Regions from separate parts of the Streptomyces sp. C11-1 genome, predicted to be linked through region 3. Evidence: riboswitches for the same ligand, from Rfam matches in the RefSeq annotation. Region 3 holds a riboswitch; each other region holds the start of a gene.
What was found. Region 3 has a riboswitch for cyclic di-AMP ahead of RI138_RS30955 (LysM peptidoglycan-binding domain-containing protein). Riboswitches for the same ligand answer to the same signal wherever they lie in the genome.

Region 1: linked by a shared signal. The riboswitch ahead of RI138_RS17450 (M23 family metallopeptidase) and the one ahead of RI138_RS30955 (LysM peptidoglycan-binding domain-containing protein) in region 3 are both predicted to bind cyclic di-AMP.
Region 2: linked by a shared signal. The riboswitch ahead of RI138_RS20630 (C40 family peptidase) and the one ahead of RI138_RS30955 (LysM peptidoglycan-binding domain-containing protein) in region 3 are both predicted to bind cyclic di-AMP.
Region 4: linked by a shared signal. The riboswitch ahead of RI138_RS26240 (M23 family metallopeptidase) and the one ahead of RI138_RS30955 (LysM peptidoglycan-binding domain-containing protein) in region 3 are both predicted to bind cyclic di-AMP.

What each region holds. Positions count from the first base shown of each region.
Region 1 covers NZ_CP134500.1:3,945,497-3,952,848, forward strand. The annotation lists gene RI138_RS17430 (hypothetical protein) at 1-679, opposite strand, end outside; tRNA gene RI138_RS17435 (tRNA-Met) at 1,379-1,452, shown strand; gene RI138_RS17440 (MerR family transcriptional regulator) at 1,577-2,323, shown strand; gene RI138_RS17445 (PP2C family protein-serine/threonine phosphatase) at 2,638-3,867, shown strand; cyclic di-AMP (ydaO/yuaA leader) riboswitch at 4,077-4,228, shown strand; gene RI138_RS17450 (M23 family metallopeptidase) at 4,241-5,275, shown strand; gene RI138_RS17455 (PrsW family intramembrane metalloprotease) at 5,328-6,797, opposite strand; gene trmB (tRNA (guanosine(46)-N7)-methyltransferase TrmB) at 6,884-7,352, opposite strand, start outside.
Region 2 covers NZ_CP134500.1:4,603,356-4,610,707, forward strand. The annotation lists gene RI138_RS20630 (C40 family peptidase) at 92-1,282, opposite strand; cyclic di-AMP (ydaO/yuaA leader) riboswitch at 1,281-1,449, opposite strand; gene pcrA (DNA helicase PcrA) at 1,708-4,146, shown strand; gene RI138_RS20640 (M23 family metallopeptidase) at 4,207-5,889, opposite strand; gene RI138_RS20645 (lipase family alpha/beta hydrolase) at 6,095-6,943, opposite strand.
Region 3 covers NZ_CP134500.1:7,012,356-7,019,707, forward strand. The annotation lists gene RI138_RS30945 (SpoIIE family protein phosphatase) at 1-2,607, shown strand, start outside; gene RI138_RS30950 (FAD-dependent oxidoreductase) at 2,692-4,053, opposite strand; cyclic di-AMP (ydaO/yuaA leader) riboswitch at 4,536-4,694, shown strand; gene RI138_RS30955 (LysM peptidoglycan-binding domain-containing protein) at 4,698-5,552, shown strand; gene RI138_RS30960 (PucR family transcriptional regulator) at 5,630-7,147, opposite strand; gene RI138_RS30965 (SAM-dependent methyltransferase) at 7,224-7,352, opposite strand, start outside.
Region 4 covers NZ_CP134500.1:5,933,653-5,941,004, reverse strand. The annotation lists gene RI138_RS26260 (DUF5998 family protein) at 1-567, opposite strand, end outside; gene RI138_RS26255 (bifunctional acetate--CoA ligase family protein/GNAT family N-acetyltransferase) at 628-3,693, opposite strand; gene RI138_RS26250 (HPr family phosphocarrier protein) at 3,867-4,148, shown strand; gene RI138_RS26245 (GntR family transcriptional regulator) at 4,328-5,035, opposite strand; gene RI138_RS26240 (M23 family metallopeptidase) at 5,257-6,072, opposite strand; cyclic di-AMP (ydaO/yuaA leader) riboswitch at 6,085-6,251, opposite strand; gene RI138_RS26235 (M16 family metallopeptidase) at 6,473-7,352, opposite strand, start outside.

The DNA.
Region 1 (7,352 bases), 3.1 Mb from region 3:
GGCCAGCGGGCGACCAACGGGCTCGTTCGGTGGGGCGGTCGAGCGGGTCCATGAACCATCCCCCCAGGTCGAAGGAGCCGTCTGGATCTCGCAAGGACATGCGCACCCAGATGCCGGCCAAGAGCCGCTTCATGGAGGGAATGATCTCGGGTACGGCGGCGAGCTTGTCGTACTCGTCGGAGGTGAGCGGCTCCTCCACGCCGAGACGTCGGCGCAGATTCGGCAGGCGCCGTGCGCGGCCCCGGCCGGCCGAGAGGGTGTCTCGCTCGGAGACGTACATCTGAGCACCACTGGGCAAGTGCCGTAGGCGCCACAAGTGGTAGCCCAGGCGCTCCTCGACCCTCATTCCTGGGATGTGGGGGTCGGTCGGACTGCCGACGAGGCGGAGGGCGACGTTGTCGCAGGCATTGACGATCAGCACGAGGTGATCGAATCGTGGGGAGATGACCGGCCCGTACGCGCCGATTTGCCCGACCCGCCAGCGCAGTCGAGGCGCGGTCAGCGTTCCTTGGTTGAAGCAGGCAAGAGCCAACAGAGCGCGTAGTTCGGTCTGTTCCGGGGTGCAGTGGTCCAGGCCCAGCCCGCCGGATCGATCGATTCCCGGGCGAGCAGTGGCTGGAACCTCTCCCGTGAATCCGGCGCGGATGAGCGAGGCGGCCTTGGCCGTGGTGTGGGGCATAGCGCGATGTCCTTCGTCGCTGCCGGGTCAGCGGGGGATCGCGTCCGTGTTCGCACATCGGGGAGGCACGTCAGGGAGTAGCGGAGTGGGCGCGCCGCACCCTGGACGAGCCAGGAAACCCGGGCGACCCGCTACGTCCTCCGGGCCTCCGCGGACCGGTTGCGGCTGACGATACCGGCGTGATCGGTGGAATTGCCGGACTCCACACGCTGGATTCATCCGATGGGGTTCCTAGCAGGATCAACGTCGACGATGGGGCGTAACGCCGTCCGTGCGTGAGCGATGCGTGAGCGGATGTTCCGGCACAGCCCGGTTTCGGCCGGATCGCTCAACGCCGCTCATCTCGTCCGACCAGGCATCCCAGGACAGGACGGCATCACCCGGCAGCACCCGGTCGGACCCGGCCAGGACTTTTAATCCGTTGGTTGTGGGTTCGAGTCCCACACGGCCTACCTTTCGGACCCCGCCCCTGGAGTGCCTCCGGGCGGGGTCTCCTGTAGGCGGACGATGCCTCGTACCGCCCCCGCATGGCTCGCAGTTGGAAGAGGCGGCCCATGCTGCCCGGAAGCCCTGGACGTGCCCTTCGCGGCGATCCTTCTGCTGTGTGCCGAGGAGTGGAGCCGGTCGCCCGGCGGAGGCAGGCAGCAGCGGCAGGTGGTCGAGTGCGCTCCCCGTATGCCGTAGAGTGGTGTTTACCGACGCGGGGTGGAGCAGCTCGGTAGCTCGCTGGGCTCATAACCCAGAGGTCGCAGGTTCAAATCCTGTCCCCGCTACTGAAGATCCAGGCCCGGCACGCGCACAGCGTGCCGGGCCTGAGTCGTTTCCGGGGAACGGCACCGAACCGCCCGGCCCGGGACGCTTGACCTTGACGCAGCGTAAAGATCTAGCGTTTCCGGCATGAAGTGGTCCATCCAGGAAATCGCCAGAAAAGCCGGCACCACGAGCCGCACGCTCCGGCACTACGGAGACCTCGGTCTCCTCACGCCGAGCCGGGTCGGGAGCAACGGCTACCGCTACTACGACCAGGACGCCCTCGTCCGGTTGCAGCGCATTCTGCTGCTGCGGGAGCTCGGGCTGTCGTTGCCCGCCATCAAGGACGTACTGGAGGGGCAGCGGGACACGGCGGTGGCGCTGCGGGCGCATCTGCGGCTGCTCGAACAGGAGCAGGCGCGCATCGGGCGGCAGATCGCCTCGGTGCGGACCACTCTCCACAAGACCCGGGAGGGGATGGAACTCATGGCTGATGAAGTGTTCGACGGGTTCGACCACACCGTCCACGAGCAGGAGGTGACCGAGCGCTGGGGCCGGAAGGCGTACGAGGAGGGCGACCGGTGGTGGCGTTCGCTCGGGGCGGCGGAGAAGAAGGCGTTCCAGGACGAGCAGGAGGCCATCGCGCGCGACTGGGGGCGGGCCAAGGAGGCCGGGCTCGCCCCGGACAGCGAGGAGGCGCAGGACATCGCGCGGCGGCACTGCGCCTGGCTGGCGACGACGAGGGAGCCGAGCCGTTCGTACGTGATCGGGCTCGCCGAGATGTACGTCGCCGATCCGCGCTTCGCGCAGAACTACGACCGCCACGCGGATGACACCGTCACCCTCGTACGGGACGCGCTGACCGTCTACGCGGAGCACTCGCTCTCCGACTGAGCCGACGGGGCGGGCCAAGCGCCCTGGGCGGGCTGAGCCGGCCGGGAGGGGGCTGGGCGGGCCGGGCTGGCTGAGCGGGCTGGGTCGACTGGGCCGACTGGGGGCGGCCTGGGACGGCTGGGGGCGGCCTGGGACGGCTGAGTGGGCTTGGACCGCCTGGCCGGCCGTCGGCCGTATCGGTCACCGATGGCCGGTCCTCGTCCGGCTTCCCCCTATTTGGCCGATGAGGAGTCGCCGCCCGGCGCGGCTCCGGGAAGCCTGGACGGGGCGCGGTACCGTCCGCAGCCGTGGGTGGACCGGGCAGGAGTGCACAGGTGGGGTTGGCCGAGGAGCGGCGTGGGCGCGTGGCCGGGAGCGCCGGTGGTCTGAGCCGCGCCGTGCTCGGGTCCCCGGACGGGGCGGTGACGCCCGGTGGCAGGGGCACCCGGCGGTTCGTCCGGCTGCTGCCCGCGCTCCTGATCGTCGGCGGGCTGCTGTTCGACTCGTTGGCTCCGCCCAACTTCACCGCCGTTCCCCTGTTCGTGGCGGCGCCCCTGATCGCCGCGCCGTTCTTCTCCCGGTCCCGGACCGTCCGTACCGGCATCGCCTCGCTCCTGTCCGTCATCGCGATGCGGCTCTCCGACGGGACGTCCACCCAGGTGGTCCCGGTCATCGAGACCATCACCGTGCTGACCGCCGCGGTGCTCGCCCTGGTCATCAACGGGGTCGTACGGCGCAGCAACGAGCAGCTGGCCTCGGCACGGGTCATCGCGGAGACCGCGATGCGCGCCGTCCTGCCGACACCGGCCGAGCGGATCGGCGGGCTCCAGGTGGCCGCGCGGTACGAGGCGGCCCAGGCGGACGAGTTCGTGGGCGGTGACCTGTTCGCCGTCGCGGACACCCCGTACGGCGTCCGTCTGGTCGTCGGCGACGTGCGCGGCAAGGGGCTGGGTGCCGTCGAGACGGTGGCGGTGATCATCGGGGCGTTCCGGGAGGCCGCCGAGCAGGAGCGGTCCCTGGAGGGCGTCGCCCAGCGGCTGGAGCGGGCGCTGGCGCGGGAGGGGACGCGCCGGTACGGGCTGGATGCCATGGAGGGGTTCATCACCGCGGTACTGGCCGAGATCCCGCCCGGTTCGGCCACCGTGCGGCTGGTCAACCGGGGGCATCCCGAGCCGGTCCTGCTGCACGCGGACGGCGCCCTGGAGGTGCTCGCGCCCTCCGTGCCCGCGCTGCCGCTGGGGATGGACCTGGGGGTGTGGCCGGACCGGTCCGACGAGTGGGCGATGCCCGCCGGCGCCACCCTCCTCGCCTTCACCGACGGCCTGTCCGAGGCCCGGGACGCGAACGGGGTCTTCTACGATCCCGCGGCCCGGCTGCGCGGCCGGATCTTCCCCGGTCCCGAGGAGCTGCTGTCGGCGCTCACCGACGACGTACGGCTGCACACCGGGGGGCGGACCACGGACGACATGGCGCTGCTCGCGGTGGGCCGGCCGGCGGAGGGGCAGCCGGAGCGGCGGACGACGGTGAAGATCGTGGGGCGGGGCGATGACACGGTACGTAACTGAAGCGCGTCGCTCCGCATAACATTTGACGCAACGTCAGAAAGAGGGGTGTGGCTGAGGCGCGGTCAAGTCGCCTGATTTAGCCCACTTCTGCCCTGTAAGTCCCCGTCGAGTTCGTTAATGATTAGCAGGAACAGCTTGGAATCGGGACCGTGTGTCTATTAACGTTCGATAACGCAGCGCGGTCGTCCCAGCCGTCGTCAGGACGGCGCCGCGCGCGAGCGCCGAATCCCGCAAGGGAACCGGGGAACCACCTACATGGGGTGAATCGGACGCCTGCGTCTCGTGAGAGACGGAGGGGCCCGTAGGAGACCTTCCTGCTCCGAACCCGTCAGCTAACCCGGTAGGCGAGAAGGAAGGAAAGGAGTGCGCCCACGTGGCGTCCAACAAGCCTGCCCCTGAGGCCCCGTCACCCTTCAGTGCCGACACCTTCGGTGGCGCGGAGCGGTCCGTGGGGGAGTGGAATCCCACCGAGGAGTCCATCCGGCCCGTGCGCGGCAGGCACCGCGTAGCCAAGCAGCGTGGTCTGGCCCGTAGCTCCACCGTCCTCGGGGTCGGCGTCATAGCGGCCGTCGGAGCGGGGGGCATGGCCACCGCTCAGGACAAGGCACCCGTCTCCATCTCTCTTCCCGATTCCATCGCGGACAACCTTCCCGACGCCAAGTCCCTTCCCGGCGTCGGGTCCTTCATGTCGGACGACGTGGAGGCCGCCCCGGTCGCCGCGGCCGCGCCGCTCACCTCCGCGGGGCTCACCAGCGCCGAGGCCGAGCAGGGCGCCACCGACGCGGGCGAGGCCCTGCGCGCCCGGATCCTCCAGCAGGCCGAGCAGCAGCAGGCCAGCGCGGATGCCGAGGCCAAGGCCGCCGCCGAGAAGGCCGCGGCAGAGAAGGCGGCCGCCGAGGCGAAGAAGCAGCAGGACGAGGCCGAGGCCAAGGCCGCCGCCGAGAAGAAGGCGGCGGAGGAAGCGGCGAAGAAGAAGGCGGAGGCCGAGCGCCTCGCCAAGCTCGCCGCCAGCTACTCCCTGCCCACCTCCTCGTACACGGTCACCTCGACCTACGGCCAGTCCGGCGCGCTCTGGTCCTCCGGTCAGCACACCGGCCTCGACCTCGCCGGGGCGACCGGCACGCCGCTCAAGGCCGTGCACAGCGGCACGATCAAGTCGGCCGGCTGGTCCGGTTCGTACGGCTACCGCACGGTGCTCGAACTGGAGGACGGCACCGAGATCTGGTACGCCCACCAGTCCTCGATCGACGTCTCGGCCGGCCAGAAGGTCACCACCGGCGACACCATCGGCCGCATGGGTGCGACCGGCAACGTGACCGGTGTCCACCTCCACCTGGAGGTTCGTACGGCGGGCGGCTCGGCGATGGACCCGATGGCCTGGCTGAACAGCAAGGGCCTCTCCGTCTGAGCCTCCTCCTCACCCCGGAACCCCGGCAGCCCTGACGCACACCCCCCCGACGTCAGGGCTGCCGGTACTCGTTTCCGTACCCGGGCCCGTAGGCGTGTGCGTACGCGTAGCCGTGCCCCTGCCCGGGCCCGTACGTGTATCCGTGCCCATGCCCGTATCCGGGCGCGTAGCCGTGCCCGGGCGCGTAGCCGTGGCCGGGCGCGTGTCTGTATGCGTACTGCGGGCGGGTCGTCAGGCGGGCGGCCTCGGTGAGGGCCGGTGCCGCGATGTCACGGCGCTGCCAGAGGTGGTGCAGCAGCTCCCGTTCCCGTGCGGCGAAGTCGGGGCCCGCCGCGCCGTGCCGGGCCCGGCGGCGCAGGCCCGCCAGAGACGTCGCGAACGACTCGTACTCCGCGACCGCGCGGGCCGCCGCCCGGCCCCGGAGCCGGTCCCGCTGCCAGTGGCGGGCCAGGTCGCGGGCGATGCCGCGGGCCCGCATCGAGGAGAGCGCGTGCGGTTCGGCGGGGGTGAGCCAGCCCGCCGCCACGTATGCGGGCAGTTCGGCCGCGAGCGTACGCAGCTCCCGCTGGCGCGAATGGATCGCCAGCCAGGTCACCAGGCCGAACGCCGGGACCATGACGATTCCGTACACCGCGTAGAAGCCGTACGGGCCGAAGGACGCCGAGCCGTTCCACAGGGCGTGCAGGCCCATCGCCAGAAGCAGGCCGAGCAGCGGCAGGGCGATCCGGCGGACCCGGTGGCGGCGGGCGCTCACGGCCGCGAAGCCGAAGCCGAGGCCGGTGAGGACGGTGAACAGGGGGTGCGCGAACGGCGACATCACGATCCGTACGAAGAACGTCCCCACCGTCACCGAGGCGAACCCCGAACTGCCCTGGAGCTGGTCCTCGCCGAAGGCGTTGCCCAGATAGAGGATGTTCTCGGTGAACGCGAAGCCCGTCGCGGTGAACCCGGCGACCACGATCCCGTCCACCACCCCGCTGAACTCCCGTCTGCGGAACACGAAGATGAGCAGCACGGCCGCCGCCTTCGCGCTCTCCTCGACGATGGGGGCGATCACCGTCGCCCCCAGGGTGTCGGCGCTCGCCGGGTCGGCCGTCGCGGTGGCTATCCAGCGTGTCGCGAACGAGTTGGCGATGATCGCGACGAGTGCGGCGGCGCACGCGCCCCAGGCGAAGGAGAAGAGCAGATTCCGCCAGGGGCCGGGCTCGACCCGGTCCAGCCAGCGGAACGCCGCCATCAGGAGGGGGACCGGGAGCACCGCCAGGCCGAGACCGACGAGGAAGCCTTCCGGGCCGGTCTGCTCCCGGACCAGGGCCAGGATCACCAGCCCGCACAGCACGAGCGCCAGGATCACGGCCCCGGCGCGGAACGCCTTGCTGCGCCACACCATGCCGACGCGGCGGGGCCGGTATCGCCACTGGCCACGCTCCGGCACGGCGCCCAGCACCTCGTCGAGCCGCTGCTCGTGGAGGACCGGAACGGCCGGCCGTGTCTGCTGATGCTGCACGGAAGGATCGGACACCATTCGACCCTAACGAGGGGCACTGACACCCGGCGATGGCGCATCCGGCCAGGACGTGGCCACATGGCCAACGTGGGCGGTGTGCGTCAGATGCGGGCGAACAGCAGGTCGTGGACGACGTGCCCCTTGTCCAGGCCCTGCCCCTCGAAGCGGGTGAGCGGCCGGAACGCCGGGCGCGGGGCGTATCCGCCGTCCGCCGCGGTGTTCTCGAAGCGGGGGTGCGCGGTGAGCACCTCCAGCATCTGCTCGGCGTACGGCTCCCAGTCCGTCGCGCAGTGGACGATCGCGCCGGGCTTCAGCCGGGGGGCGACCAGATCCAGGAACGCGGGCTGGATCAGCCGCCGCTTGTGGTGCCGGGCCTTGGGCCACGGGTCGGGGAAGTAGACCCGCAGGCCGTCGAGGCACTCGGGGGCCAGCATCTCGCGCAGCAGGATGACCGCGTCACCGTTGGCCACCCGTACGTTGGTCGAGCCCGCCTTGTCCGCGAGGCCCAGCAGGTTGCCCTGGCCCGGGGTGTGGACGTCGACGGCGAGGATGCCGGTGCCCGGGTCGTCT
Region 2 (7,352 bases), 2.4 Mb from region 3:
GAGCCCGGGTGGTGGCGGCAGCTCCCGGCGCCCTGGCACCCCGGCTCCCGCACCCCGGCACCCCGGGCACCCGGCACCCCGCTTCCCCCTGCTACGCCGGGCGCACGCTCCCGTAGATCGGCATGTAGTAGATCGACTCCTCGCGCACGTTCGCACCCGGCTTCGGGGCGTGGATCATCATCCCGTCGCCCTTGTAGATGCCGACGTGGCTGATGTCGTCGTAGAAGAAGACCAGGTCACCGGGCTGGAGGTCGGAGGTGGCGACCCGGGTGCCGACCTTCACCTGGTCCCAGGTCGTCCGGGGCAGGTCCACGCCCGCCTCGCGCCACGCCGACTGCGTCAGCCCCGAGCAGTCGTACGAGGACGGGCCCGAGGCCCCCCACACGTACGGCTTCCCGATCTGGGCGCGCGCGAAGGCCAGCACCTTCTCCGCCTTGGCGGCGTAACCGCTGCCCGCGCCGGTGCCGGAGTCCGTACCCGTACCCGTACCGGAGCCCGCCCCCGTACCGCCGCCCGACTCCTTCGCGGCCTCCTCGCGGGCCTTCTCCTCGGCCTCGGCCCGCTGCTTCGCCTCGGCGGCCTGCTTGCGGGCCAGCTTCTCCGCCTTCTCCTTGGCCTCGGCCTCCTTCTTGCGCTCCAGCTCAGCCAGCCGCGCCTTCTCCTCGGCGGTCAGCCGGGAGAGCAGGGACCGGGCCTCGGTGAGCTTGGTCTGCACGTCCTTCTTGCTGGCGGCGAGCGTGGCCTGCGTCTCGGTAAGGGTCTCCAGGCTCTTCACCGCCTCCGCGCGCTTCTTCGCCGCCGAGGCCTGCTGCGTACGGAAGTCGACGACGGCCTTCTGCTGGCGTTCCGTCACCCGGCTCATCAGCTGGTTCTGGTCGAAGTACCCCTGCGGGTCGTCCGCCAGGAAGAACGTGGCCGTGGGCGCGATGCCGCCGCTGCGGTACTGCGCCGCCGCATACGCCCCCAGCGCCCGGCGCGCCTCGTTGATCTTCTCGGCCCGCTTCGCCACGTCGGAGAGCAGAGTGTCGACCTTCGTCTGCTGGGCCGCGGAGGCGGCCTTGGCCCGGTTGTACTCCTGGGTCGCGGAGCCCGCCTGCCGGTAGAGGGCGTCGACCTTCTTCTGGACTTCCTCGACGGCGGGCTTGGGCTCGGCGGGCGCGGCCGTCGCGCTCTGCGTGGAGAGCAGGGTGACGGAGGCCAGCGCGGCCGTCGTCAGCCCGACGGCGGGTGTGGCGGTGCGCACTTTCGCGCGCGGCTTGCGATGCGATGCCAAGACCGGCATCTCCTTCCGTGGACCGCCTACCGGGTTAGCTGTCGGGTTCGGACGGGAACGGAAGGCTGTCCTACGGTCCGGACGGGAGAGGTACGGACCGATTCACCCCGGTTCTGCGTGTGGGTCCCCGGTTCCGAACTGCCGCGAGGGCAGGCCGGATTCGGCGGAGGTGTCCGTCAGGCGCGGTTCGCCTCAGGGAGGTACGGATCACCTGACCGAGCACGCTAGCCAACCGGCCCCGCCGCTGGGAAGGACGATGAGCGATATGCCCGATACATTTTCGTGACCTTCGCGGATCAGGCGCCCCGCACCCCCTCCGACCGGGCACTCCTTCACGGAACGTGGACGTCCGCTGTCCGTGTGTGCCGGTGTGAACGGCCCCTTCCGGACTTCGGCGGAAGGTTGTCAGTACGGCCGCCTAGACTCGGGAGGCGATGAGCAGCCTCTTTGACGACAGCTTCCTGACCGGCCTCCAGCCCGCGGAGGACGGCCCTCCGCCGCCCCCCGAGGACCACGCACCCGAAGCGGTGCCGGAGGGACTCTTCGAGGGCGTCTTCGACGCGCCCCCGCCGCCCCGGGACGGGTATTACCGCGACGGTCACCCGCGCCCGGTGATCGACTCCGCCGCGCTGCTCGACGGGCTCAACACCGAACAGCGCGCCGCCGTCGTGCACGCCGGGTCCCCGCTGCTCATCGTCGCCGGGGCCGGCTCCGGCAAGACCCGGGTGCTCACCCACCGCATCGCCCATCTGCTGGCCGAGCGCGGGGTCCACCCCGGGCAGATCCTCGCGATCACTTTCACCAACAAGGCCGCGGGCGAGATGAAGGAGCGCGTCGAGCAGCTCGTCGGCCCGCGCGCCAACGCCATGTGGGTCATGACCTTCCACAGCGCGTGCGTCCGCATCCTGCGCCGCGAGTCCAAGAAGCTCGGCTTCACCTCGTCGTTCTCGATCTACGACGCCGCCGACTCCAAGCGCCTGATGGCCCTGGTCTGCCGCGACCTCGACCTGGACCCCAAGCGCTATCCGCCGAAGTCCTTCACCGCCAAGGTCTCCAACCTCAAGAACGAGCTCATCGACGAGGAGACCTTCGCCGGGCAGGCTGCCGATGGCTTCGAGAAGACCCTCGCCCAGGCGTACACGCTCTACCAGGCCCGTCTGCGCGAGGCCAACGCCCTGGACTTCGACGACATCATCATGACGACGGTCCACCTCCTCCAGGCCTTCCCGGATGTCGCCGAGCACTACCGCCGCCGCTTCCGTCACGTCCTGGTCGACGAGTACCAGGACACCAACCACGCCCAGTACACGCTGGTACGGGAGCTGGTCGGCCCGGCCGGGGAGCACGACGCCCCCGCAGAGCTGTGCGTGGTGGGCGACGCGGACCAGTCGATCTACGCCTTCCGGGGTGCGACCATCCGCAACATCCTCCAGTTCGAGGAGGACTACCCGGACGCGACGACGATCCTCCTGGAGCAGAACTACCGCTCCACGCAGACGATCCTCTCCGCCGCCAACGCGGTCATCGAGCGCAACGAGAGCCGCCGCCCCAAGAACCTCTGGACCAACGCCGGCAGCGGCGCCCGCATCACCGGCTATGTCGCGGACACCGAGCACGACGAGGCCCAGTTCGTCGCCGAGGAGATCGACCGCCTCACCGACAAGGGCGATGCCAAGGCGGGCGACGTCGCCGTGTTCTACCGGACCAACGCCCAGTCCCGTGTCTTCGAAGAGATCTTCATCCGCGTCGGCCTGCCCTACAAGGTCGTCGGCGGTGTGCGCTTCTACGAGCGCAAGGAGGTCCGGGACGTCCTGGCCTACCTCCGTGTCCTCGCCAACCCCGAGGACACCGTCCCGCTGCGCCGCATCCTCAACGTGCCCAAGCGCGGCATCGGCGACCGCGCCGAAGCGATGATCGACGCCCTCTCGCTGCGCGAGAAGATCTCCTTCCCGCAGGCGCTGCGCCGCGTCGACGAGGCCTACGGCATGGCCGCCCGCTCGGCCAACGCCGTCAAGCGGTTCAACACGCTGATGGAGGAGCTGCGCACGATCGTCGAGTCCGGCGCCGGCCCAGCCGTCGTGCTGGAAGCGGTCCTGGAGCGCACGGGCTATCTCGCCGAACTCCAGGCATCCACCGACCCGCAGGACGAGACCCGCATCGAGAACCTCCAGGAACTCGCCGCCGTCGCCCTCGAATTCGAGCAGGAGCGAGGCGAGACGGAGGGCGCGGGCACCCTCGCGGAGTTCCTGGAGAAGGTCGCGCTCGTCGCCGACTCCGACCAGATCCCCGACGAGGACGGGGACGGCTCCGGCGTCATCACGCTGATGACCCTGCACACGGCGAAGGGCCTGGAGTTCCCGGTCGTCTTCCTCACCGGCATGGAGGACGGCGTCTTCCCGCACATGCGGGCCCTCGGCCAGACCAAGGAGCTGGAGGAGGAGCGCCGCCTCGCCTACGTCGGCATCACCCGCGCCCGCGAACGCCTCTACCTCACCCGCGCCGCCATGCGCAGTGCCTGGGGCCAGCCGTCGTACAACCCGCCCTCGCGGTTCCTGGAGGAGATCCCGGACGAGCACCTGGACTGGAAGCGCAAGGGCCCGATGGCCGCCCCGGCCGGACCCACCTCGGGCATCACGTCCTCGCTCTCCTCCTCCCGCTCCCGCTCCGGCCCCTCGGGTTTCGCGACCCGGCGCGGTACGGAGAAGCCGGTCGTCACCCTGGTGGTGGGGGACCGGGTCACCCACGACCAGTTCGGCCTCGGCACGGTGACGGCCGTCGAAGGCGTGGGCGACCAGGCCAAGGCGACGGTCGACTTCGGGGACGAACGCCCGAAGAAGCTGCTGCTGCGGTACGCGCCGGTCGAGAAGCTGTAGCGGCGGAGAACATGGTGAAGGGGGCCCCACGCCCGGGGCCCCCTTCACCATGTGCGCGTGTCAGGTCGGGTCGACGCCCTTGCTGCGCAGCCACGCCAGCGGGTCGACCGCCGCGCCGCCGCCCGGCCGGACCTCGAAGTGCAGGTGCGGGCCGGTGGAGTTGCCCGAATTCCCGGAGTACGCGATGACGTCACCGGCCTTGACCGGGCCCGAGCGGATCTTGGTGCTGCTGAGGTGGCAGTACCAGGTCTCCGTGCCGTCGGCCGCGGTCACGATCGCCATGACCCCGTACGCGCTGTTCAGCTGTGTGCGCACGGTGCCGTCGGTCGCGGCCATCACCGGAGTGCCGTACGAGACGGGGAAGTCGATGCCCGTGTGCACGGACATCCAGTTGATGCCCGCCTGGCCGTAGTAGGCGCTCAGCCCGTGCTGCTTCACGGGCAGGACGAACTTGGGGCGCAGCGCCTCGCGGCGTGCGGCCTCCTCCTCGCGCTTCTTCTTCTCCGCCGCCTGCCGCTCCCGCAGGTCGATGCGTTCCTGGGTGCGGCTCGCGCGCTCGCGGAAGTCGGCGCTGCCCTCGGAGAGCTGTTCCAGCTGGTTGTCGAGCTTGTTGTTGGCGGCGACCGTCTTGACCGTGCTGGGGTCGGCGATCGCCATGGAGGCGGTCGCCTCCTCCGGCTTCTCCTCGCCGCCGGACATCCCGCTGACCGAGGCGGCGGCGATGCCCGCGACGCTCATCACGCAGGCGGAGGGCACCGCGACGGTCAGGAGCGCGGAGCGCTTGGCGGGGCTGCGGCGCCGGGCCCGGTTGCGGGCGGCGGGTGGGCGGACGACGGCGCGGTTCACGGGGTGCGGGGCGGGCGCGTGGTTCGCGTAGTCCTCGGCGTCCGGCTCCGGAGCGTCGTCGGTGGCGGGGGCTGCCTCGGTGGCGAGCTCGGCGGTGGAGGACGGGGCTGTGTCCGTGCCCGCTTCCACGCCCCCTTCGTGAGTCTGCTGTTCGTACAGCGGATACGACGTCTGTTCGGGTCCGTACGCGGACTCCTCGGGCGTGGCGCCGGAGTTCCAGGCGGTCGCGTCGTAGGCACCCGTGTCGTACGTGCCGGTGCCGTACGCGCTCGTGCCGTACGCACCGGTTTCGTACCCGTCGGCCGTGTAGGTGCCGGTGGCGAAGGCGGTGGTGTCGTGGGCCCCGGTGTCGTACGCGTCGGTCCCGTAGCCGCCGTCGGCCCTGTAGCCGCCGTCGGTCCCGTAGGCGGTGCCGACCGGATACGCCCCGGTGTCGTAGGCGTCCGTGCCGTACGGGGCGGAACTGAACGCGGTGGTGGGGAAGGCGCCGGTCTCGGTGGCCGTCCACTGGCCGGTCGCGTCCTGGTCGACGGTCTGCTGCCAGGCGCCGGTGGCGTCCCACTGCTGCCCGGTCGTGTCCCACTGCTGGTGGACCTGCGAATGATCCGTGTAGCCGTCGTACGTGGCGGCCGCGGCGGCCGTGGCCGTCTGCTGGGCGCCCGTGTCCCAGGCGGTGGAGTCGTACGCGCCGCTGTAGCCGCCGTAGGACTCACCGCCGTAGGTGCCGTCGTACCCGGTGGTGGCGGTCGCGGTGGCCTGATGGGCCGAGTCGTAGCCGGCTGCTTGGCCGGATTCGTGCGCACCCGGAAGGGAGCCGAAGAGCGGGTCGGTGGCGAAGCTGCCGGTCGACTGACTGTCGTACCCGACGGGCCCGGCGTGGGGGTGCTGGTCGTTCACCAACTTCTCTCTCGCCTCGGCAGCAGGACTGTTCTGGGTCCCGGTCAGCGGGTCCCCAGGGGGAAGCAGTGGCCGCGACTGTACCCGGCAGTATGTGAGGACGACAATCTTCGACAGGTTTTACGGCCGCAGGAAACGGGCAATCGGCCGTCTTTCGGTGGACGACTGGCACAGCCTTGGCCCTACGTTCGATAGATGTTCTATTTCAGGCCGCGGAAGCTGTCGTTCCGTCGGAGGCGGATGTGTCCTCCCGCGCCTCGCACGCATCGAGCGCCTCACGGACGGCGGCGGCCACCGCCGGATGTACGGGCAGCGCGAGGTGCCCGATGCCGGTGACGCGTACGTTCACGGCGTCGAGGTCGGAGTGGTCGACGCACGCTGTCTCGACCGGGACCATCACCTGGTCCAGCTCGCTCCAGAAACTGACGAACCGCGTCCGGCAACCGGGTGCGGGGCTGCGCAGCTCCTCGATCACGGAGGACCCGCCGCGCATCTGCCGCACGATGGGGTGAATACCCGCCCCCGGTGCGACGGCGGTGCCGCTGTGCGGCGTGCCGAGCGTGACCAGGGTGCGGACCCGGTGGTCACCGCCGAGCCGCTGCACGTAGTACCGGGCGATCAGTCCGCCGAGGCTGTGCCCGACGATGTCGACCCGGCGGTGCCCGGTACGCGCGCAGATCTCCTCCACATGTCGGCCGAGCAGTTCGGCGGCTGTACGGATGTCGCGTGTCAGCGGGGAGTAGTTGAGGGACTCCAGGTGCCGGCGGCCGTGCCGGGACAGCGTCCGGCGCAGGAGGAGGAAGACGGAGCGGTTGTCGATGAACCCGTGCAGCAGGACGACGGGCGGCGGGGCGGAGGCCGGGGCGAGGTGCGGGGCGGGCGACGGGTCGGGCGAGGGAACCGGCCGGCGGCGCTCCGGGGTGAGGCCGAAGGGGTAGACAGCCAGGTGCCCGGCGAGGACGACCAGCTCCAGTGCGGTGGCGCCGAGCAGCGCGGAGGAGAGGCGGGGGCCCGGGCGCCCGGGGCGGGCGAGCGGTCCGGCGAGGTGCGGCATTCCGGCGCGGTGCAGCAGTCCGGGGAGACGTAGCAGCCCGGGGCGGTTCAGCGGTAGGGGGCGGTTCAGCAGTAGGGAGAGGAAAGGGAGGACCTTCACGGGCCGACCTCCTGCACTGGTGCACGGGGGAGGCGGCTCCCGTCCCCGTGGACCCTCATGGGGTGTCGGCACGAGGTCGCGACCGGGTCGGCCAGCCGGTCGGTCAGCCGGTCGGTCGGGCGAAGATGGCCGTACCACCGTGCCGTGCGGCTGGCGGCGCGGTGGTACGGCGACCTCGTAGCGGCTCCCCTTGCGCCGGGTCCCCGCGCGGCCGGAACACCGCGTGGACGGGGGACGACGCCTGGCGAACATGTCCCACGTGTGATTTCCCCCTCCCCGCCTGCCGCGAAACGGCGGCGTGCGGGATGCT
Region 3 (7,352 bases):
GACGGCCGCGTACCGGACGAGCTGTCCCTCGTCCTCGCGCAGTCCCTGGTCAGCGCCGTCGAGTCGTCCGACGGCTACGCGGGCGGGGTGTACCTGCGCACGGGGACGCCGGGGCTGCTGCGCCTCGCGGTACTCGCCGGACTGCCGGGCCCGCTGTTCCGGCCCTGGTGGCGGATGCATGTGAACCGCCCCTTCCCGGTCTCCGAGGCCTACCGCTCGGGGCGGCCCGTACTGCTCGCCGACGCGGAGGAGGCGATGCGCCGCTTCCCACAGCTGATGGCCGGGCTGCCGTTCCCGTTCGGTTCGCTGTGGGTCCCCGTCACCGGGCCCCTCGGCAGCATGGGCGTACTGACCGTTCTGCGGGCCTCCACCCCGGGGCGGCCGATCGCCGCGGCCGACGGGGACCGGCTCCACCGGCACGGCCAGCGGCTCGGTGACGCGCTCACCGATCTGGAGCGGCGGGGCATCGACTGCGTATGGGAGAGCGAGCCGGTCCCCGTGCAGCTGCCCGCCGCCACCGCGCCCCCGGTGCGGGTCGGCCGCTTCGACTGGGACCTGCACTCCGGGCAGGTCGCCGCCGACGACGAACTGTGCGCGATCCTCGGCTTCGAGCCCGCAGCCTTTCCCGGCACCGTCGACGCGCTGGCCGCACGGCTGGTCCCCGAGGACGTGTACGGGCTGTGGGCCCTGGCCCGGCAGACGGTGGAGTCGGCACAACCGGTCGTCCGCCGCATGCGGCTGCGCGGCCCCGACGGCCGGTCCCATCTGCTGGAGCTCTCCGGCCGCTGGACCCATCCGCAGGGCGACGCGGACTCCAGCCATCTGACCGGGTTCCTGGTGGACCTGGGCGCGGGCCCCGTCGTGCCGGAGGCCGCCGACCGGCTGCCCCGGGGCGTCCTCTCCCTGGACCGGCTCGGCCGGATCACCTACGCCAACGGCCTCGCCGAAGAGCTGCTCGGCCACTCCCGCACGGAGCTCGTCGGCCGCCTGGTGTGGCAGGCCCTGCCGTGGTTCGGGCACGAGGCGTACGAGGACCACTACCGGGCCGCCCTGATCGCCGACGAGCCCGTCCACTTCCTCGCCCGCCGCCCGCCCTCCCGATGGCTGTCCGTCTCCCTGTATCCGGGCCACGACGGGGTGAGCGTCGTCCTCCAGGCGACCGACCGGCCGGCCTACGCCCCCGGATCCGTCACCGCACCGGGCCTGGGCATCGGCTCCACCGCCGACCGCTCCTCCGCGCTCTACCGACCGGTGGCCCTCGCCATCGCGCTGACCGAGGCGGTCACGGCCCGTCAGGTCTCCGCGGTGGTCACGGAGGAACTGCTGCCCGCGTTCGGCGGCCGCCAGCTCGCCATCTATCTACTGAACGAGCGTCATCTGCACCTGGCGTGGGAGACGGGGTTTCCCAAGGGCTTCCTCGACCGCTTCGACGGGGTCGGGCTCGACGTCAGGATTCCCGGGGTGGAGACCCTGACCACCGGCCGCCCGATCTTCTTCGAGTCCATGCAGCGCCTGGCCGAGGCCTACCCGGGCATCCCCATGGACGCGGACGTCGGGGCCCGGGCCTTCCTGCCGCTGATCGCCTCGGGGCGGCCGGTGGGCTCCTGCATCCTCGGCTTCGACCGGCCCCGCGGCTTCAGTCCGGAGGAGCGCACGGTCCTGACCGCGCTGGCCGGGCTCATCGCGCAGGCGCTCCAGCGCGCCCAGCGTTACGACAGTGAGTCGGCCCTCGCCCGCGGACTCCAGGACGCCCTGCTGCCCCACCGGCTGCCGGAGGTCGACGGGGTGGACACGCTGGGGCGCTATCTCTCCGGCACCCAGGGCATGGAAGTGGGCGGCGACTGGTACGACGTCATCGAGACCGGTCACGAACTCGCCCTGATCATCGGCGATGTTCAGGGCCACGGCGTCGCCGCCGCCGCGACGATGGGTCAACTCCGCAGTGCGGTCCGGGCGTTCGCGCTGAGCAACCATGATCCGCAGGAGGTGATGAGCGGGACGAACCGGCTGCTCATCGACCTCGACCCGGGCCAGTTCGCCAGCTGCTGCTACGTGGCCCTCGACCCGGCGACCGGGGTGGCCCGTGTCGTACGGGCGGGGCATCCGCAGCCCGTGCTGCGACGGCCCGACGGCCGGACGGAGGTGCTGGACCTGCCCGGCGGCATCGTGCTCGGGATCGACGGGCAGGCGGCCTATCCGGTCACCGAGATGCGGCTCGAACCGGGCGCCATGCTCGCGCTCTTCACCGACGGCCTGATCGAACGCCCCGGTACCGACATCGACGAGGGGATCGAGCGGCTGCGCGCCACCGTCGAACGCATCGGCGCCGTCCCGCTGGCCGAAACGGCCGACCAGGTCATCGGGGAGGCACGAGCGGCCATCGACCGCCCCGACGACATCGCGATCCTGCTGGCCGCCCGCTGGGCCGGGACCTCGGCGGTCCGTCGGCCCGCCGAGGCGCACACCCCCGGACCGGACCTGTGGCGGACGTTCCGGGGTGCGGAGCCGGGGCGCACGACCGAGGCCCGGGGCCGGCCCCGCACGGATGACGGCACGGCGGCCCCGAGTCCGGCCCGGACGGACGTCAGCCCCGGTCGGGACCGGTGAGGGCCCCGGCCAGGGCTGGGCGGTGTCCGCCGGGACGTGCCCGGCCGCCGGTCAGGTCCGGCGCCCGAGGTGCCCGGCCGGCGATCAGGCGCCCGAGGCCTTCAGCATGCCCTCGCGCTCCACGACCTTGATCCGCTCCCGGCCCTGGGCCGCGCCGAGCGCCTGCTCGTGCGCGTCCAGCCTGTGCCAGCCCTCCCAGGTCGTGTACCGCACGCCCCGGTCCTCCAGGAAGGCCTCGACGGCCTCGGGGGCGGGCGTAGCCGGCTCGGGCAGCCGACCGGCGGCGCGGTCCTCCAGGAGGCAGGCCACCGTCTCGTTTGCGTCGCCCTTCGTGTGGCCGATCAGGCCGATCGGACCGCGCTTGATCCAGCCCGTGACGTAGACCGAGGCCATGTGCTCGTCCCCGGAGATGACCCGGCCCGCCTCGTGCGGGACGGTGCCGGAGGCCACGTCGAAGGGGAGCTTGGGCAGCTCCTCCGAGTAGTAGCCGACGGCGCGGTAGACGCTCTGGACGTCCCAGTCGGTGAACTCTCCGGTGCCCCGGACATTGCCGGTGCCGTCCAGCTCGGTGCGCTCGGTGCGCAGCGCCGCGACCTTGCCGTCCTCGCCGAGGATCTCGACGGGGGACTCGAAGAAGTGCAGGAACAGCTTGTGCGGGCGGTCGCCGACATCGCGGATCGCCCAGTTCTCCAGGGTCTGCGCGACCATGTTGGCCTGCTTGTTCTCCCGGCGGGTCGCGATGGAGCCCTCGTCGTACTCGATGTCCTCGGGGTTGACGATGACTTCGATGTTGGGGGAGTGGTCCAGCTCCCGCAGCTCCATCGGGCTGAACTTGGCCTGCGCCGGGCCACGCCGACCGAAGACATGCACCTCCAGCGCCTTGTTCGCCTTGAGGCCCTGGTACACGTTGTCCGGGATCTCGGTGGGCAGCAGCTCGTCCGCCGTCTTGGCCAGGACCCGGGCCACGTCCAGCGCCACGTTGCCCACGCCGAGGACGGCGACCTTCTCCGCGGTGAGCGGCCAGGTGCGGGGGACCTCGGGGTGACCGTCGTACCAGGAGACGAACTCGGCCGCGCCGTAGGAGCCGTCCAGTTCGATGCCGGGGATGTCGAGCGCCCGGTCGGCCTCGGCGCCGGTGGAGAAGATCACGGCGTCGTAGAACGAGCGCAGGTCGTCCAGGCCGATGTCGTTCGGGTAGCTGACGTTCCCGAAGAGGCGGATCTGCGGCTTGTCCAGCACCTGGTGGAGGGCCTTGACGATGCCCTTGATCCGGGGGTGGTCGGGGGCGACGCCGTAACGGATCAGGCCGAAGGGCGCGGGCATGCGCTCGAAGAGGTCGATGGAGACCCCCGGGTCCTGGCAGACCTCGGATTTGAGCAGCGCGTCCGCAGCGTAGATACCGGCGGGGCCGGCTCCGACAATGGCGACGCGGACGGGGCGTGTCATGGCGTGGTGTTCCTTCGGGGCGGGCGAACGCGGGCAGGTACAGCGTACGTCGGAGGTAAGGGTTGGCTTACTAGTCTCCACCCCACACCGTAAGCGATCGCCCGGCGAGCCCTTCGACCGGCCCTGGCCAGTGTGCCCGATAAGTCCATTTCGTCATGTCGATATGGTCGATTTACCTCTTTTAGAAACTCTCATCCATAAAAGGCTCATTGGGGTGCTTGAGGCTTTTGCCTGCCCGTGTTTTCGCCATCTCCGGTGGACGTGGTGAGCGTCACGTCGTGGGGCGCGGACGGTGATCCGGAGGGTTCGGTTCCCTTCTGCGCGAAGAAAGTTGACGCGGTGACGGTGCGGCCCTCGACGGAAATCCTCTGTTTCGATCATGCGGAAAAACAGCAATGCGGAATGCGGGGCTTGTTCTGTTCGGCGTTTCTCGCCTACCGTCACCGTCAATCCGGATGGAACGCCGAATCCTGCCGCCGTCCGGGAATCCGAAACCCACTCACGTACGGCAGGAGCGGGGGACCCAGGTAAGTCGCCGAACCGTTACCGGAACGGCTTGGGGTGAAGTCGCATGCCCATGCGGCCAGACATCTCCCGTCTGAACCCGACAGCTCACCTCGCAGGCGCCGGAGAGGAAATTCCCCATGCCCGCACAGGGTAAGCACCGCCGTCCCAAGTCCACCTCGCTGAGTCGCGGCCTCGCCGCCGTGACCACAGGCGGAGCCGTTCTCGCCCTCCCGGTGATCGGCGCCACCACCGCCTTCGCGGCCCCCGCCCCGGCCGCCCAGCAGCAGGCCGTGGCCCCGGTCTCCGTGGCCGCCCAGGTGAATTCCGCAGCCAAGGCCGCTTCCGGGGCCACCGCGAAGGCCGCGCCCGCCAAGCATTCCGTGGCGGCCGGGGAAAGCCTTTCCAAGATCGCCCGCGAATACTCCGTCAGTGGCGGCTGGAAGAAGCTCTACGAAGGGAACCGGAAGGTCATCGGCGGTAATCCCGACCTCATTCACCCGGGTCTCACGCTGACCATCGGCGCCAAGGCTGCCGCCCCGTCGGAGAACAAGCCCGGCAAGGCTTCCGCGAGCGCCGCCCGCGGTGAGTCGGCTGACCGCGCCGACCGTTCCGAGCGCGCCGAAGCCCCGGTGGCGAAGGCCGCCCCGGCCGCCGAGAAGCCGACCGCGTACACGAACGACCTCGACGGCTGGATCAAGGAGTCGCTGGCGATCATGGCCGAGCGCGGCATCCCCGGCAGCTACGACGGCATCCACCGCAACATCATGCGCGAGTCCTCCGGCAACCCGAACGCCATCAACAACTGGGACTCCAACGCCGCCAAGGGGACCCCGTCCAAGGGCCTGCTCCAGGTCATCGACCCGACCTTCCAGGCCTACCACGTGCCCGGCACCTCGACCGACAGCTACGACCCGGTCGCCAACATCACCGCCGCGTGCAACTACGCCGCCGACCGCTACGGCTCGATCGACAACGTCTTCGGCGCCTACTGACCGAGGCGCGGAGACCGGAAGGCGGTGCCACCCGTTCGCGGGGTGGCACCGCCTTCCGCCGTTTCCCGCTCCCGCCGTCAGGTACGCCGGTAGGTGCGGCCGCCGCGCCGGGGCAGGGCCCGCGGGTCGTCCGCGCCGTCGGTGGCCGCGGTGGTTTCGAGAGCCAGGTGGAGCTCGGCGCGGACGGCGGCGTCATCGAGGTTCCGGTCGAGGTGCTCGGCGCACTGGGCGAGCCAGACCGTCAGAGTGGTGCGGTGGACGTGCAGTTCGGTCGCGGCGGGCGCGGTCTTCGCGTGGTGGCGCAGCCAGCAGGCCAGCGCGATCCGCAGGTGCGGTTCGAGACCGCCGACCAGAGCGGTGGCCCAGGCGAGGGCGGGGGCGGTGTCGAGGATTCCGGCGGGCAGGGTCTTCAGCCGGGCCGGACCGTACGGGCCTGCGGTCGCTGGGCTTCCCGGCGGCGTCCGGCCCGAGCCCTCCTGCCCGCCGTCGTGACCGTGGCCGGGGTGGTCGCCGGAGGCGGGAGCGCGCAGGGCGAGGAGCAGATGGGCCCGCACGGTGGCGTCGTCGAGGTCCGTGCCGAGCAGGGCGGTCAGCTCGCGCAGCCGGGTGCGGAGGGTACCGGCGGAGAGGCCGAGCGCGGCGGCGGCGCGCGGGGTGCTGCCGGTGCGCAGCCACACCAGGAGCAGGTGCCGGTGCTGCGGCGTGAGCGGGCCGAGGACGGCGGCAGCCCACCGGCTGTAGGAGCCGGGGTCCAGGAGGCGCACGAGCTGCGTGGCGCCCACGGCATCGGCGGGGACGACACGGCGGGCGGGGGTGGCGCTGTGCCGGGCGGCGGCCGCGTCCGCGTGCGCGGTGGGCATGTCCGCGAGCGGGAGCGGTCCGGCGAGGCCCGCGAGGAGGTGGTGGCGTTCGCTGACCCGGGAGACCAGGCGGAGGATCCGCCCGTTGTCCTGGCCGCGGTGGAGTTCGGCGACCAGGAGCTCGCCGTCCAGCTCGCCGATCAGGGCGCAGGAGCCGCTGTGCCCGGCGAGGGAGGGGCGGGCGGCGCGCCAGAGGACCTGGTGGGCGGTGGGTACGTCGGGGCCGGTGAGCCGGTAGACCGTGACATGCGTGAGGCCGTCGGCGCCCAGGGTGTCGGTGACGGCGGTGGTGTGGCCGCCAAGGAGCAGCCGGAGCAGCGTGGAGTGCAGCCGCATCTGCTCGGCGCGCAGTTCGGCGGCGCGCTGCCCCCGGACCTCCAGCAGGGCCGCGGTGGTGGTGGCGACGAGGGCGGTGTGCTCGGCGCGGACGACGGGCGCCGGGTGCAGGACGAGGACGGCCCCGGCCGCCGGGCGCAGGACGTGGTGCGGGTGGTCCTGCGGGTGGGACGCGGCCCGGACGCCGGTGGCGGCCGCGATGGCGGGGGTGCTGTAAACGGCTCCGGCGATCGGGTCGGCCAGCACCGCCGAGCCGTTGATCAGGGTGGCGGCCTCGCTGATCAGGTGCGCACCGGAGCGCATAGCGGCCCGCAGGAGCCGGTCCGCCGCGGCTTCCCGCGTATCGCGGGGGCGGAACGGATCGGCTTCGAAGGGCTCTGCCGTACCTCTGGTGCTCATGCTGTACGCCTCTGCGGGCCGAGCGCGCCGCGCACCGGCCCATCCCGGTGCGCGGCGCGGCGGTTGCGGACAGGGGTTACGGGATGCGGGCGACGGCCCCCCACCCGGCCCGGGCCGTGGTGGTGCCGGTGTTCGCGTCGGGCCGCCAGTTCGGCCAGGACACCATCCCCGGCTCCACCATCTCCAGCCCGTCGAAGAACGCGAT
Region 4 (7,352 bases), 1.1 Mb from region 3:
GGCCTCGGAGAGCGACTGGGCGAAGGCGAGGGTCTGACGGACCGCGTCGGGGCCGTCACCGGCCTCGCTGACCCGCAGGCTCAGGTCGTCGGCGGTGGAGCTGCCCGTATAGCCGTGGTCGGCCTCGCAGTTGGGGTCGCCGCAGGCGGCGGGCTCCAGGTCGATCCGGGAGACCGCGCCCCAGCCGATGGTGAGGACGACCTCGCGCGGCAGGGTGCCCGGGACGTACTTCTCCGGGTCGGCCACCACCCGGCTGACCACGACGGAGGAGATCCGGTCGAGCTTGACCGACTCGGTGGAGGTGGTGGCGTGCGCCGTGGGCGAGCCGCTGTCGGCGGCCTGCTCGTCGGTGTGGCTGACGATGAACCGGTGCTCGGTCAGGACCAGCACCGTCACATGGCGGCGCACCTCGTTGGAGTCGAAGGTGGTCTCCTGGTGCACCAGGTACGAAGCGACCGGCTCCCCGCCGACGGCGGCCTCCACCGCCTCGGCCACGAGGGCCGGGTAGTAGCCGCTGCGCTCGATCGCCGCGCGCAGCCCCTGGGTCGTCGTACCGGTCTTTGCCATGAGCACCATCCTACGGCGGGCCGGTGACTGCCGGGGACGCCCCGGCAGTCACCGGGGCCCTCAGTAGTTCGGGAGGCGGCGAGGGCCGAGGTCACCGCGCGGGGGCGGTGGGGCCAGCCGGACGCTCGCGCCGAGCACGGCGATGCCCTGAGGGGCCACGACCACCGGTTCCAGCGCCACGGAGACCACCTCGGGGTGGTCGTCGACCAGCCGGGACAGTCGCAGCAGCAGCTCCTCCAGCGCCGCCGTGTCCACCGGGGCGGAGCCGCGCCAGCCGAACAGCACCGGGGCCGCCTTGATCGACCGGATCAGCTCGGCGGCGTCCCGGTCGGTGACCGGGACCAGCCGGTGCGCGGTGTCGCCGAGCAGCTCGGAGGGTGCACCCGCCAGGCCGAAGGAGAGCACGGCCCCGGCGGCCGCGTCGATGGAGGCCCGCACGACGGTGTCCACACCGCGCGGGACCATCGCCTGGACGACGGGGAGCAGTTCGGCGGGCTTGCCCAGGAGGTCGGTGAGGTCTCCGTACGCCCGGCACAGCGCCTCCTCGTCGGCGAGGTCGAGGCGGACCCCGCCGAGGTCGGCGCGGTGGCGGAGGTGGGGTGCGGTGGTCTTCAGCGCTACCGGGTAGCCGAGCACGGCGGCCGCGGCGACGGCTGCCTCTGGGTCCGGGGCGGGGAGCGTGGGGCGTACGGGGATGCCGTAGCGGCCGAGCAGTTCGCGGGCCTCGTCGTGGGTGAGCGGGCGTCCGCGCGGGTCGGGGGCGGTGGCGAGCTGCGCCTCGATCAAGGCGGCGGCCCCGGCCTCGTCGATGGTGTCGTCGAGGAATTCGGGGACCTTGCCCGGCACGGCCGCCTGCCGTCGCCACTGGGCGTACTTCACGGCCTCGGCGAGGGCGCGTACGGCGCGTTCGGCGGCGGGGTAGGCGGGGATGCGGCCGGCGCGCGCGGGCTGCGGCTGCTCGGCGTCGGTACGTGCCCCGGCCGCCGCGTCCGGCTGCGGCGCGGGGGGCCCTGCGGGTCGGTCGGCCCGGACGGCTGGGGGCTCCGTGGCCGGTGATCCGGGGGCGGTGGCGGTGGGCGGGGTGGCGGGCGTTCCCGGGGAGGTGGTCGTCTCCGGGGCCGTGACTGCGCCCGGCCCGGTGGCTGTTCCCGGGGCGGTGGCTGTTCCCGAGGCGGTGGCTGTTCCCGAGGCGGTGGTGGGCGGGGTGGTGGTCCGGGCTGCGGCAGGTGTCGGCGGCCCGGGGCGCGGCGCGGCCGTGCTGCTCGCGGCGGCCAGGGCCTCGGCGAGGCCGCCGATCTCGACGTGGACGACGGCCACCGGCTTGGCCGGGCCCCCGGCCGCGGCTCCTCGCAGGGCGGCGGCCAGCACCTCGCCGTCGCCGGATTCGGCCTCGCCGTTCTCCCCCACCCACGGGATGGCGGTGACGATCACCGCGTCGCACGTCCCGTCGGCCAGCGCCTCGGCCAGCGCGTCCCGGAAGTCCTGCGGGGAGGCTGCCGTGGTGAGGTCGCGCGGCGGGCGCGGGCGGAGCCCCTCGGCGAGGCAGGCGTCGTACGTGAGGAGGCCGAGCGACTCGGAGTTGCCGAGGATCGCGACCCGGGGGCCCGCCGGGAGCGGCTGGTCGGCCAGGAGGAGTCCGGCATCCACCATCTCGGTCACGGTGTCGACCCGGATCACGCCCGCCTGCCGCATCAGGGCGGAGACCGTGGTGTCGGGGATGCGGCTGACGGGGACGGCGTGGCCGGGCGGGCTGGTGCCGCTGTGCCGGGCGCCCTTCACGACGACGACGGGCTTCACGGCGGCGGTGCGGCGGGCGAGGCGGGTGAACTTGCGGGGGTTGCCGAGCGATTCGAGGTAGAGCAGGGCTACGTCGGTGTCCGGGTCCTCGAAGAAGTACTGGAGGAAGTCGTTGCCGGAGACATCGGCCCGGTTGCCCGCCGAGATGAACGAGGACAGCCCGGCGCCGCGCCGGTGGAGGCCGGAGAGCAGGGCGATGCCGATCGCCCCGGACTGGGTGAACAGGCCGATCCGGCCGCGGGCGGGCGACTCGGGGGCGAGGGAGGCGTTGAGCCGGACGGTCTCGGCGGTGTTGATGATGCCGAAGGCGTTCGGGCCGATGATCCGCATGCCGTACGAGCGGGCCTGGCGGACCAGTTCGCGCTGGAGCTCACGGCCCTCGGAGCCGCGTTCGGCGTACCCGGCGGAGAGGACGACGAGCCCCTGGACGCCGTGCTCCCCGCAGTCGGCGACGGCCTCGGGGACCCGGTGGGCGGGGACGGCGATGACCGCGAGGTCGACCTGCTCGTCGATCTCGCCGATCGAGCGGCGGGCGGGGACCCCGTCGAGGGTGGTCAGGCCCTCGTCGAAGGCCCGGTTCACCGCGTACGTACGGCCGGTGAAGCCGGAGGCGAGGAGGTTGCGCAGGACGGTGCGGCCCACCCCGCCGGTGGTGCGCCCGGTACCGATGACCGCGACGGACCCGGGGTCGAGCAGGCGCTGGACCGAGCGGGCCTCGGCGCGCTGTTCGCGGCCGCGCTGGACGGCGAGGGACTTCTCGGTGGGTTCGAGGTCGAGGGTGAGGTGGACGGAGCCGTCCTCGAAGCTGCGGCGCTGGGTGTATCCGGCGTCCCGGAACACCTTGATCATTTTGTTGTTGGCGGGGAGCACCTCGGCGGCGAAACGCCGGATGCCGCGTTCGCGGGCGACCGCGGCGATGTGTTCGAGCAGGGCGGAGGCGACGCCGCGGCCCTGGTGGGCGTCCTGGACGAGGAAGGCGACCTCGGCCTCGTCGGCGGGGGCGGAGGCGGGGCGGCCCCGGTCGTCGATGCGGTCGAAGCGGACCGTGCCGATGAACTCGCCGCCGATCGTGACGGCCAGTCCCACCCGGTCGACGTAGTCGTGATGGGTGAAGCGGTGCACATCCCGGTCGGATAGCCGGGGATACGGGGCGAAGAACCGGTAGTACTTCGACTCGTCGGACACCTGCTCGTAGAAGCTGACAAGTCGCTCGGCGTCGTCCGTGGTGATCGGCCTGATGCGCGCGGTGCCACCGTCGCGGAGCACCACGTCCGCTTCCCAGTGGTCGGGGTACGCGTGATGCGGACTCTGCTCCGGCGTGGGCTGCATGGACAAAGCCTACGGCGGGCATCCCGGTCGCGGAGGGATCGGTGCCGGGGCAGTCTGATGAGGCCCGGCCGAGGGCGGCCGGGGCGCGGTGACCGGACGGGAGGCCGGGCACAGCACTGCGCACCGCATGAGAGACTGGTCTAGACAACCGTTGATATGTGAAGGGCAGAACCATGGCTGAGCGCCGCGTAAACGTCGGTTGGGCCGAGGGCCTGCACGCCCGCCCCGCTTCCATCTTCGTCCGTGCCGCCACGGCGTCCGGCGTCCCGGTGACGATCGCCAAGGCCGACAGCAGCCCGGTGAACGCCGCCTCCATGCTCGCCGTGCTCGGTCTGGGTGCGCAGGGCGGCGAGGAGATCGTCCTCGCGTCCGACGCGGATGACGCCGAGGCCGCTCTGGACCGGCTGGCGAAGCTGGTCGCCGAGGGGCTGGAAGAGCTTCCCGAGACCGTCTGACCCGTCCCGCCCGCCCCACGGGCGATCCGTCCGCCCCCACCGGACGGAAATACGTGAGAGCCGCGACCCCTTGCCGGGGCTGCGGCTCTTTCGCTTTCCGGAGATATCCGCGCACCGTGAATTCGGGCAGCACGAATACCGCCCTCCGTAATTACTCCCCTTTGTATACGGCGCGATTGTTAATGACGGGCACTCGCGATGTTTACGCCAGGTTGCGAAGTGCTCACCCGGGACCCGGCGGAGGCGCGGCGCCCGGGCCGGTCCGGGCGGCGGAGCCGGTGGGCCGCCGCCGCGCGTTCCGCATGCTGGGCGGTGAGCGCCCTGGCCCGCTCGGCGTCGCCCCGTGCCACGGCGTCCACGATGGCGCCGTGCTCGGCCCAGGAGTCGGCCGGGCGGACCGGCTGTTCGACCGCGTACATCCAGGCGGTCTTGTGCCGGAGCTGGGTGAGCAGCGCGATCAGGCCTGGGCTGCCGGAGGCCTGGGCGAGGGTCTCGTGGAACCAGCCGCCCAGCGAGCGCAGATCCTCGCCCTCGCCCCGGCGGGCCCGCTCCTGACCGAGTCTCACCAGCCCGCGGAGCACCTTGAGGTGGGCGTCCGTACGGCGCTGGGCGGCGCGCGCGGCACCCAGCGGCTCCAGGAGCATCCGCACCTCCAGCAGGTCTGCCGCCTCCTGCTCGGTGGGCTCGGCGACACAGGCGCCGGCGTGTCTGCGGGTGACGACGAAGCCCTCGGACTCCAGGGTGCGCAGCGCCTCGCGGACCGGGACGCGGGAGACCCCGTACCGCCGGGCCAGCAGCTCCTCGGTGAGGCGGCTGCCGCGCTCGTAGACACCGGAGACGATGTCGTCACGGATTGCCGTGCATACCGAATGCGCGGGAATGCGCATGTCCGAACCTCCGCCTTAATCCCCGCGAAACGCGGCCGCCCGACGTCTGTTCCGTGACTCTATTGCAATCCGCCGGAATTTCCGACGGCAGGCCGGAATCCATGGATATCCACTGGCCGAAGAAGGCCTGTTGCACAACCCGGTACGAGGGATTCCGCCGGAATTGCCGAAGGCCCCGGCGGGGAGCCGGGGCCTTCGGGAAGCGGGGTGCGCGGGTGGGGTCAGACGTTCAGACCGTGGGAGCGCAGGTAGCCGACGGGGTCCATGTCGGAGCCGTAGTCGGGGGTGGTCCGGGCCTCGAAGTGCAGGTGCGGGCCGGTGGAGTTGCCGGTGGAGCCGGACAGGCCGATCTGCTGACCGGAGGCGACGCTCTGGCCGACGGAGACGCCGATCGAGGAGAGGTGGCCGTACTGGGTGTACGTGCCGTCCGCCATCCGGAGCACGATGTTGTTGCCGTACGCACCGCCCCAGCCGGCCTCGACGACCGTGCCGGCGCCGACCGCGACGACGGAGCTGCCGGAGGGGGCCATGAAGTCCACGCCGGAGTGGCTGCCGGATGACCAGAGCGAACCGCCCGCCTTGTAGCCGGTGGTGACGTGGGATCCGGCGACCGGGAGGTGGAAGGCGTTCAGGCGGGCGCGCTCGGCGGCGCGGGCGGCGCGGGCCTTCTCCTCGCGGATCTCCTTGGCGCGGGCCTCGGCCTTGCGCTCGGCCTCCGCCTTCGCCTTGGCCTTGGCGGCCTCGGCCTTGGCTTCGGCGGCGGCCTTGGCCTTCGCCTTGGCGATCGCTTCGGCCTGCTGCTGCTGCGCCTCCGCCTGGGCGTCGATCTGCTCGGCGAGGGTGGCGTCGAGGGCGATGGTCTGGGTGAGGCCGGTGTCGACGACCTTGGGCGCCTCGGCGTCCGCGGCGAGGGCCGGAGAGGCCAGCGAGCCGAGGACTCCGGTGGTGGTCAGAGCCGCGATTCCGGCGGCCTGGGCGCTCCGGCGCGTGAGGCGGCTCGGGGCACGGTGCTTCCCGGTGGCACGGGTGAACGCCATGAAGAGGCTGATCCTTTCCTTCCCTCTCGCCTACCGGGTTAGCTGACGGGTTCGGAGCAGGAAGGTCTCCTACGGATCGCCGCGCCGGGTGTGGCGCGGATCTCCGATTCACCCCAGGGACTGCGTGGGTCCCCGGCTCCCCAGGCTCGCGCCTGACGGGGACTCGGCGATCGCTGCCCGGCGCCGCGGATGCGGCATACGGGTGACGGACAGCGGAGCCGACGCTAAGCGGGCCGCCTTCCCATCACCAAACGGACAAGGGGATTTGTCGCACATCCCACAGGGCAGACAGGCAACTTATCCACCAAAGTTGATGAACTGCCCTAATCGGGCAAAAGGGAGGACCCCGACGAACTATTGTTCGCCGAGGTCCTGTTTGCCCCGTTACAGTGCGCTTGCGTCAGCCGGTGACGACGGACACCTCTCCGATGCCGAGCGCCTTTACGGGCTCCGCGATCTGAGCGGCATCCCCCACCAGGACCGTGACCAGCCGGTCCACCGGGAAGGCGTTGACGACGGCGGCGGTCGCCTCCACCGTGCCCGTCTCGGCGAGCCGGGCGTAGAGGTGGGCCTGATAGTCGTCGGGGAGGTGCTGCTCGACCTGGTCGGCCAGGGTGCTCGCGACGGAGGCGGCGGTCTCGAACTTCAGCGGGGCGACGCCCACCAGGTTCTGCACGGCCGTCTCGCGCTCGGCGTCGGTCAGCCCCTCGGCGGCCAGCGTCCGCAGGACCTTCCAGAGGTCCTCCAGCGCCGGTCCGGTGGACTCGGTGTCCACCGAGCCGCTGATCGCGAGCATGGCCGCGCCGCCCGAGTCGGGGCCGCTGGAGCGCAGCACCTGGGCGAAGGCGCGCACACCGTAGGTGTAGCCCTTCTCCTCGCGCAGGACCCGGTCCAGCCGGGAGGTGAGGGTCCCGCCCAGGCAGTACGTGCCGAGCACCTGTGCGGGCCACACGCTCTCGTGCCGGTCGGCGCCGATCCGGCCGATCAGCAGCTGGGTCTGGACCGCGCCGGGGCGGTCCACGATGACCACACGGCCGGTGTCGTCCGCGGTGATCGGCGGGACCGGGCGGGCCTGGCCCGCGTTGCCCGACCAGTCGCCGAGGGTGTCGGCCAGCAGCTCGTCCAGGTCGATGCCGGTGAGGTCACCGACGATCACGGCGGTCGCGGTCGACGGGCGGACGTGGGCGTCGAAGAAGGCACGCACCGCGGCCGCGTCGATCCGGCGCACCGTCTCCTCGGTGCCCAGACGCGGGCGGGACATCCGGGCGGTGGCCGGGAAG